One region of the Staphylococcus sp. GDH8C109P genome, then DNA from elsewhere that is predicted to be linked to it. Evidence: predicted binding sites of a transcription regulator. Region 1 holds the regulator's gene; each other region holds the start of a gene.
The links. Region 1 encodes LexA, which represses DNA repair genes until DNA is damaged. Its sites were predicted from a motif close to CGAACATATGTTCG; they were not measured.
Positions count from the first base shown of each region.

Region 2: uvrB (excinuclease ABC subunit UvrB) is a predicted target of LexA. The motif match lies at 1,141-1,154, and genes of this name have one in related genera.
Region 3: KA867_RS01190 (YolD-like family protein) is a predicted target of LexA. The motif match lies at 1,604-1,617, and genes of this name have one in related genera.

Region 1 covers NZ_JAESMX010000013.1:69,071-72,293, forward strand. The annotation lists gene KA867_RS05180 (CAP domain-containing protein) at 1-762, shown strand, start outside; gene lexA (transcriptional repressor LexA) at 951-1,574, opposite strand; gene sosA (DNA damage-induced cell division inhibitor SosA) at 1,716-1,949, shown strand; gene KA867_RS05195 (DUF896 domain-containing protein) at 2,073-2,321, shown strand; gene tkt (transketolase) at 2,398-3,223, shown strand, end outside.
Region 2 covers NZ_JAESMX010000001.1:173,704-176,926, forward strand. The annotation lists gene KA867_RS00810 (YfbR-like 5'-deoxynucleotidase) at 116-757, shown strand; gene KA867_RS00815 (CsbA family protein) at 763-993, shown strand; gene uvrB (excinuclease ABC subunit UvrB) at 1,302-3,223, shown strand, end outside.
Region 3 covers NZ_JAESMX010000001.1:233,134-236,356, forward strand. The annotation lists gene KA867_RS01180 (stage II sporulation protein M) at 109-717, shown strand; gene KA867_RS01185 (hypothetical protein) at 854-1,480, shown strand; gene KA867_RS01190 (YolD-like family protein) at 1,640-2,068, shown strand; gene KA867_RS01195 (hypothetical protein) at 2,247-2,843, shown strand; gene KA867_RS01200 (hypothetical protein) at 2,844-3,041, opposite strand; gene KA867_RS01205 (hypothetical protein) at 3,132-3,223, opposite strand, start outside.

The DNA.
Region 1 (3,223 bases):
TCAAATGAATTTGGTACACAATGGTATGCGTATTATTCGGAGAATTATAGAAGCTTTATTATGGTAAGTTATATTAAAGGTAAAGTGAACGGACTATACAGTAATCAAAATGTTATTTCTTCAAAATCTAAAATTAAATATAGTACTCCTAAAGATATAGTTAGAGAACGATTAGGTGATCCGATAACTACAAAACGTAAAGGTCATTTGAGTATAGACGTTCGCGATAATGAATTTGATAATTTTAAAAAAGACAATATTTACACGACAGCTTTTTATGATAAGCATAATGACAACAATCTCACTGCGCTATTATTAGTAAGTGAAAAAATGGAGAATCGACTTCAAAATCAATATGCAACGCCTTCGCGTAATTTAGCAAAAAGTTTTGAACTCCAAAATTTTGATTTGGTCAATGCTGAAAGAGTACAACATGGGTTAAATACATTAGATTATTCTGAATCTATCTCTGATACAGCACGCAAACACAGTAATGATATGGCAGAGAATAATTATTTTGACCATAATAATCAATCTGGGGATTCACCATTTGATAGATTAGAACAAGATGGACATGATTTTAATACAGCTGGCGAGAATTTAGCTTATGGTCAACCAAGTAGCATTTATGCTCACCAAGGATTAATGAACTCTTTAGGTCATAGAAAAAATATTCTTAAAAAAGAATTTAATACTTTAGGTGTCGGCGTTGACTTTAATGAACATAAACAACCTTATTGGACTGAAAATTATACGGGATAGTGTTTATGCATTGTTGAAAAGGGTATCTATATTCTGTGAGGATGAGGTATTATGACAACAAATAAAAAAGATCAAACAGAAGATATACTAGAAAAAGGGAAAGATGTCTTAGAAAAAAATGACAATAAATAAGAGGCTACGCTATAAGCGTAGCCTCTTATTTATTGAGAGTGTCTTTATCTATAAAATTAAATTTCTCTAAATAGGCCGACAACTTTACCTAAAACAGCAACTTGATCTAAATAGATTGGCGACATTGTACTATTTTCCGGCTGTAAACGGTATCGCGTTTTTTCTTTGTAAAAACGCTTGACTGTAGCTTCATTGTCCTCAGTCATTGCTACAATAATATCACCATTTTCAGCAATAGTTTGGCTTCTTACGATAACTTTATCTCCATCTAATATTCCCGCTTCAATCATGCTATCACCAACAACATTTAAGATGAAAATATCGCTGTTATGCGTTGAGGTGAAATGTTCGGGTAACGGAAAATACTCTTCAACATTTTCAACAGCAGTAATAGGTATACCTGCTGTTACTTTTCCAATGACTGGCACGTGAATTGTAGATTCCATATTCACGGTTTCACCTAATTGTTCGGTAACAATTTCAATTGCACGTGGTTTAGTTGGATCTCTTTTTATATAACCTTTTTCTTCTAGTCTAGATAGATGTCCATGCACAGTTGAGCTAGATGCTAAACCAACAGCTTCACCAATTTCTCGAACACTTGGCGGATAACCCTTTGAATGAACAGTCTGTTTAATATACTCAAAAATCTCATTTTGTCGCTTAGTTAATTCTCTCATAATAGGCACTCCCTACGTTAATTTGTTTTTATTATAGCATGTATTATTAATGTTTACAAACGTTTGTTCGTTTTTGTGTTGACAGAGAACAGATGTTCTGATAAAGTTTAAGTACAAACAAACGTTCTAGGAGTGACTTATATGTTTAAACTATCTATATATCAAATTAAACCTTATATTACAGTATTGCTAGTTACAATGATTTTAAGTACTGTATTTATATTAAGTGCTTATTATAATACAAAATCAGAACAAACGTACGAAATGACAGATCATCAAATCACAAATATTTCTACAAAAGACGAACAGTACCAAATGAATTCAGATGAAAAAAGCGAACGGACGCTCAATCAATTTTTAGCAAAAGCCAAATAAAATATTAAGCCAACTGTATTGTGAAAGTGAATTTATTTAGTAGAATGGTAAAGTAAGCGTAACTATTTAGTTTCGCTTATTTTTTTGTTATATTTTCTATATTATGAATTACGGAGGTTTATTATGGCGAAAAATGATGCCGTAGATATTAAGCGTATAAATGAGTTAGCAAAAAAGAAAAAAGAACAAGGATTGACTGAATCTGAATCAAAAGAACAATCGAAATTAAGAAAAGCATATTTAGATTCCTTCCGACAAAGCTTTAAAAAACAAATTGAAAGTACAAGAGTTATTGATCCTGAGGGCAATGATGTAACGCCTGAAAAGGTGAAAAAAATATTAGATTCTAAAGATAAAAAAGATAATAACTAAATCAATTTTTTGTTAAATAATTACTAAATAAGGTATAATAGTAATGAAACTTGCTATAAGAAAGGAAGTCATTTAGATGAATAAAGAAAAAGATCAATTAGCAATAGATACGATAAGAGCCTTAAGTATCGATGCTGTTGAACAAGCAAACTCAGGTCACCCTGGATTACCAATGGGCGCAGCTCCAATGGCATATACATTATGGACACGCCACTTAAATTTCAACCCCCAATCAAAAGATTTCTTCGATAGAGATCGTTTTGTATTATCTGCAGGCCATGGTTCTGCATTGTTATACAGTTTATTACACGTTTCAGGTAGCTTAGAATTGGATGAATTAAAACAATTTAGACAATGGGGTTCAAAAACTCCAGGTCATCCAGAGTTTAGACATACAGATGGTGTTGAAGTAACAACTGGACCATTAGGACAAGGTTTTGCTATGTCTGTAGGTATGGCAATGGCTGAAAAACATCTCGCTGGTAAGTTTAATAAAGAAGATGCTAATGTAATAGATCATCATACTTACGTGATAGCATCTGATGGAGATTTAATGGAAGGTATTTCACATGAAGCAGCATCATTAGCTGGTCATACACAATTAGATAAACTTATTGTATTATATGACTCAAATGACATTTCTTTAGATGGAGATTTAAACAAAGCATTTTCTGAAGATGTTAAAACGCGTTTTGAATCATATGGTTGGAAACACATTTTAGTTAAAGATGGTAATGATATAGATGCTATTGATAATGCTATTAACGAAGCTAAAACTGCAGATGTACCAACAATCATTGAAGTGAAAACAATCATTGGTTATGGCGCGCCTAACAAACAAGCTTCTCATGGCGTACACGGTGCTCCATTAGGTGAAGAAGAAAGAAAATTAGCTTTAGAAA
Region 2 (3,223 bases), on a different contig from region 1:
TTTGAAAATAGAACGATTTGATGATATTTAACGGCATTAAAAAGACATTTTACATGTGGAATGATATTATAAAATCAAGTATAATCAATCATTAAATAAATGAGGAGGCGCTATCATGGGAGTACATCAATATTTTAAACGTTTATCAGACTTAGAAAAATTAATACGATTGCCTGGGAAATTTAAATATTTTGAGCATAATGTTGCTGCACATTCTTTTAAAGTGACTAAAATTGCTCAATATTTAGGTACAGTAGAAGAATATCACGGCAATAAAGTAGATTGGAAAAGCTTATACGAAAAAGCCTTAAACCATGATTTCGCCGAAATTTTTACAGGAGATATTAAAACACCAGTCAAATATGCGAGTGGAGAATTAAAAAAATTATTCTCACAAGTAGAAGAAGAAATGGTAGATCATTTTATCAACGAAGAAATACCAGAACAATATCAATCCATATATCGAGAGCGACTGCAAGAAGGAAAAGATGATTCACTAGAAGGTCAAATTTTATCTGTTGCTGACAAAATTGATTTGTTATATGAAACATTTGGCGAAATTCAAAAACGTAATCCTGAGCCACTATTTTTTGAAATATACGAAATGTCATTAGAAACAATTATGCAATTTGACCATTTGAATTCAGTGCAAGATTTTATAGAAAATATTATTCCTGAAATGCTTACAGAAAGATTTATACCAAAATCGGAATTGCGAGAAACAACGATGTCTATTTTAAATAATAGGAACGGGTGACATGAATGATCTGGTATATACTAGCATCTTTTTTTCCCTGCATACTTGTCGTATTGTTTAGTGTACTGACAAGAAGTAAATGGGTAGGTACTATTTTAACTTTGATTTTAATAGGAACTTCAATTGAAAAAGGTTTTTTTCATGATGAATGGATTATATTTATAGATGTTGCTTCATTATTAGCAGGTTACTTAATTATTGACCAATTAGAACTCCATAAAAAAGAAGATGATTAGGTAATAAGTGTTAAGCAACTTAATTGATACAACATGATAAAAAGTATATAATTATTTAACTTCATTATTATCAGAATAAAAACTTATTAACGCAAACAAACATGGTCATGTACTGTGTTTGTTTTTATTTAGTGAAACACTAATTTACGAACAAATGTTTGTGTTAAAGGTTATAAATCTGTTAAAATATAAACTGTTAATAACATACGCATATAAAATATAGTTATAGTAACTAAAATAAGTCACGTGTTAAATGAGATGTTTAAATCACGTTCGAGCAGATAGAAATATAATAGGAGGCATGTGTCATTATGGAACACTACCCATTTAAATTACAATCGGATTTTGACCCTAAAGGGGACCAACCAGAAGCGATTCGACAAATTGTAGATGGTGTGAATGCAGGGAAGAGACATCAGACATTACTCGGAGCTACAGGTACTGGTAAGACATTTACAATGAGTAATGTGATTCAACAAGTTGGTAAGCCAACTTTAATTATCGCCCATAATAAAACGTTAGCGGGTCAATTATATAGTGAATTTAAAGAATTCTTTCCTGAGAATAGAGTCGAATACTTCGTCAGTTACTACGATTATTATCAGCCAGAGGCCTATGTACCATCAACTGACACTTTTATTGAAAAAGATGCGTCAATAAATGACGAAATTGACCAATTACGTCACTCTGCGACAAGCGCATTATTTGAACGAGATGACGTCATTATTATTGCTAGTGTGAGCTGTATCTATGGTTTAGGTAATCCAGAAGAATATCGTGATTTGGTTGTCAGTGTTCGTGTAGGTATGGAAATGGACAGAAGTGAGTTACTTAAAAAATTGGTAGATGTGCAATATATAAGAAATGATATTGATTTTAGACGCGGTACGTTTCGTGTTAGAGGCGATGTTGTAGAAATCTTCCCAGCTTCTCGTGAAGAAATGTGCATTCGTGTTGAATTTTTCGGGGATGAAATTGATAGAATTCGTGAAGTTAATTATTTAACTGGAGAAGTGTTAAGAGAGCGCGATCACTTTGCAATTTTCCCAGCTTCCCACTTCGTTACCCGAGAAGAAAAAATGAAATCTGCTATCCAACGTATTGAAAATGAACTTGAAGAACGTTTGTCAGAGTTGCGTTCGGAAAATAAATTGCTTGAAGCTCAACGCCTAGAACAAAGAACGAATTATGATTTGGAAATGATGAGAGAAATGGGATTTTGTTCAGGTATCGAAAATTATTCTGTACATTTAACACTAAGACCTATGGGTTCAACACCTTATACATTGCTCGATTATTTTGGAGATGATTGGCTTGTGATGATTGATGAATCGCATGTGACATTACCACAAATCAGAGGTATGTATAACGGTGACCGTGCGCGTAAACAAGTACTTGTTGATCATGGTTTTAGGTTACCAAGTGCTTTAGACAATAGACCGTTAAAATTTGAAGAATTTGAAGAAAAAACAAAACAACTCGTGTATGTGTCTGCAACACCAGGACCTTATGAATTAGAACATACAGATGAAATGGTGGAACAAATTATTCGTCCAACAGGATTATTAGATCCTAAGATAGAAGTTAGACCAACAGAAAATCAAATTGATGACTTGCTCAGTGAAATACAAGAACGTATTAATCGAAATGAACGTGTATTAGTAACTACATTGACTAAAAAGATGAGTGAAGACTTGACCACGTATTTGAAAGAAGCAGGTATTAATGTGAATTATTTACATTCTGAAATTAAAACTTTAGAACGTATTGAAATTATTCGAGATTTACGTGTGGGTACCTATGACGTGATTGTTGGTATTAACTTGTTAAGAGAGGGTATTGATATACCAGAAGTATCTCTTGTTGTCATATTAGATGCAGATAAAGAAGGCTTCTTACGTTCGCAAAGATCACTTGTCCAAACAGTAGGTCGTGCAGCACGTAATAGTGGCGGTGAAGTTATTATGTATGGAGATAAAATCACAGATTCAATGCGTTATGCACTAAATGAAACAGAGCGTCGTAGATCGATTCAACAAGCATATAATGAAAAATATAATATTACACCTACCACAATTAATAAAAAAATTCACGATGTTATCAGTGCTACTGTTGAAACAGACGAAACAAACGAAGCGCAACGTACGGAAGTACCTAAAAAAATGACGAAAAAAGAGCGCGAAAAAACCATTAGTAATATAGAAAAAGAAATGAAACAAGCAGCTAAAGA
Region 3 (3,223 bases), on a different contig from region 1:
ATGTTCTTTTTATTTATAGATTTTATATGTACATATATATAGAAAGTTTCAAAAGAAAAAAGGATTTACTTAAAAAATCCTTATATGGAAAGGGGAAGGATGTTGAATATACATAATTTAATAGACTTTAATTACATAAAAAGAGCAATCAAAATTTTTATAATGGCAACAATTTTATTATTAATAACTATTATTATAGCTTACATTTTTACTCCTGGAGAAGAATTATTAAAGCAATTAGGAAATAAATCACCTGAAAGAGTAAGTGAAACACATGGTTTAACAAAAGTATGGGGATTTATACAAACTAATGGATTTCACGTACCTATACAAATGTTAATATTAGCATTAATACCTATACCTTTTTTATATACACTTAACCTCATAGTCTCAATAATAATACCAGGTATAATGTTTGGTTTTTTGATTAATTTTGATCCTTATAAAGGTTTCACAGGTTTTATATCGTATATTCCACACTATATGTTCGAAGTATTTAGTTTCTGTGTAATGGTTAGTGGTCTTTATATGTTAAACAAAACTATAATACGAAAGATAAGTAATATTTTTAGAAAAAATAAAAAAAGAGACGACTCTTTAAGAATTAGCCTAATAATGTTATTTAAATTGTATTTTCTAATGTCTTTACCTTTAATTGTCCTAGCTGCATTTACTGAAACATATGTTGCAGATATGTTATTAAAATTAATGAATTAAAATGATATTGATTTATAAAGGGTAGGCACTTATGTGCTTGCCCTATTTTTTGTGGTATCATTTAAGTGAATTATTCAGAAACTCGACATGAATAAAGCAATTGAAAAATACAATAATGTGAAAGAGGTAAAATTTAATGAATTCTTATTATATTCTCATTTTTTTAATTTGGCTTATAAAAGAACAAATAAATTTATTTGTTTTATTATATGAAAAATTTAGTTTTCCTTTGTTATTTTTAGTTATAATCATCGTTTTTCGAAAAGAAATTTCTAATTTATTAAAAAGAGTTCGTCAAATAAATGTTGAAAATAATAGTGGCCAAATCAGTTTTTTATTATCGGAAATGAATGATTTGAAAACCGATATGGAGAATTCGACCGTTTCTCAGATTAGGCAATATGGTGAAGATGTTAGAGAAAAAGGCTCACTTGGTGGACCACCAGAAGAAAAATATGAACAAAACCCTGAGTTTAATGAAAGTTTTAATTTAATTCATTTATCTGAAGAATTACATAAAGAATTAGCTCTAAACGGTCCTTTTGATGCTATTGAAAAATTATATAAAGCTTATACTTTTCTTACTGAAGGAAAGGATACAGAAGATGATAATCCTACTAAAATCATAAAAGATGTATATCTTACTGCTATGAGTATAAAAGAAAATGGAGGTTATTTATTAGACGATAAGCTTATTTATAACTACAGAAGTTTTATTGAATTAAGTTATAAAGGATTAGAAAAAAGAAATGCTAAAGGATAAGTATTTTTAAACAATTTTGTTTCGATACATATCAAACCACCCACACATGTCACTGGGTGGTTATTTTTGTTTTCTAGTAGCTTTCTAGTAACTTACGAGTAATAATATACATCTTTACATATACGAACAAGTGTTTCGTTATATTCATGAGGTGATAATATGAAAGTAATAAATCCAGACGCACCAGATGAATATAAATATGAAACTGATTACCGTAAAATACCTAGAGAGTATCTTAACTCACGTATACCACAAGGGCGTGGCATGGTTAAGTGGCAAGCTTTCAAGACCTTACCCGAACAATACGAGAGATTAGAACAGTACATACAAGACCAAAATAAAGTTGATAGACCATCATTAAGCGACCACCAATTGAATGATTTAAACGATAAGTTAATATTCAAAATGTACAATGATCCTAAAATTGAATTACGTTATTTTGTGGATAGATATATTAAAACTAAAGATGGTTGCATTCACAATGTAGATGTTCACACACAAACACTACATTTATATGAAGAAAGTGGAATGTGTAAGTTAGATTTGAAAGATATTGTGGAAATAAAAAAAGCCCACCTAAATGAATAGGTGGGTTATTTTACCTGACATTTTAATAAACTTAAAGATAAAGAGCAATAGAAAGTTTGAATTAACCTATAAAGAATTCCTCCTAAAAAAGATAAAAATATATACCTATAGATAAAAACTATGGGATATGTAAAATACATAATAATATGTTATAATTAAATAAAAAGTGGGTGAGATGTTGGAACTAATCTTATTATTGTGTAGCTCAGGTGTCGCAGGGTTATTCACATATATTTATTTAGATTATCTATCTATTTTTGATACAGAAAAATCAGAGATTAAAAAGATGTTTTCTATATTATTTTCACTAATAAGTGTCGGAATTTTTATATTAGTTAATAATTTTATAGGCATTATTATAAAAAATGAGTTGTTAAGCATATCAATAGCTTTATTGATATCTGCAATGTTGATAATATTCGTTCTTAATAAATATATTTATGTGTTTTTAATAAATAAATTTAGATCAAACATGAATAAAACTAGAATTGACTTTCAAAAGAATGCACTAATACATGAACATGCGATTGATTTCGTTCTTTCTAATAGACAAATGAGTTATTATATTGAATGTTATAATGATGAATCTATTGAGAAACCAGCTATGTACGGTTTAATAGCAAAACATGAAATTGACAATAATTTAGATGTAAGTTTCATAATTTCTACAACTAGCAAACTCACAAATCAAAAATTATCTAAAGCCGACTCATATTATGTGTATCATAAGACTAATACGACAAGTTATTATAAAATTTACGGATTTAAAAATTAATCATTTCCTATCTTTTCTGAAATCTTTTCCAAATTTTTCTTCTAATTTTGACTCACTTAATGTTTCGTGGTCGTGTGTATGGTTTCTATATCTTTTTTTTACAGGTTCATTACTTCTTTTTTCATGACCTAGACCACCTCCACCACGGTGCCCAGGGTCTTTAGGATTATGTTGTTGCTTTTTATTCTCATCACTCATAATATCACCACCTCTCAATGTCTAACTCAGTTAGGCGTTTTTTGATAAAAATATATAGGGCACAGTAGGGTGCCCTTGAAATTATGGGTATTAATTCACTTCATAACTTGCTGCTTTAGATGGGTCTTCGACTTTTATTCCTTGTTCACCTAGTCTTCTTATGACTTCGGCGCCATCTTCAC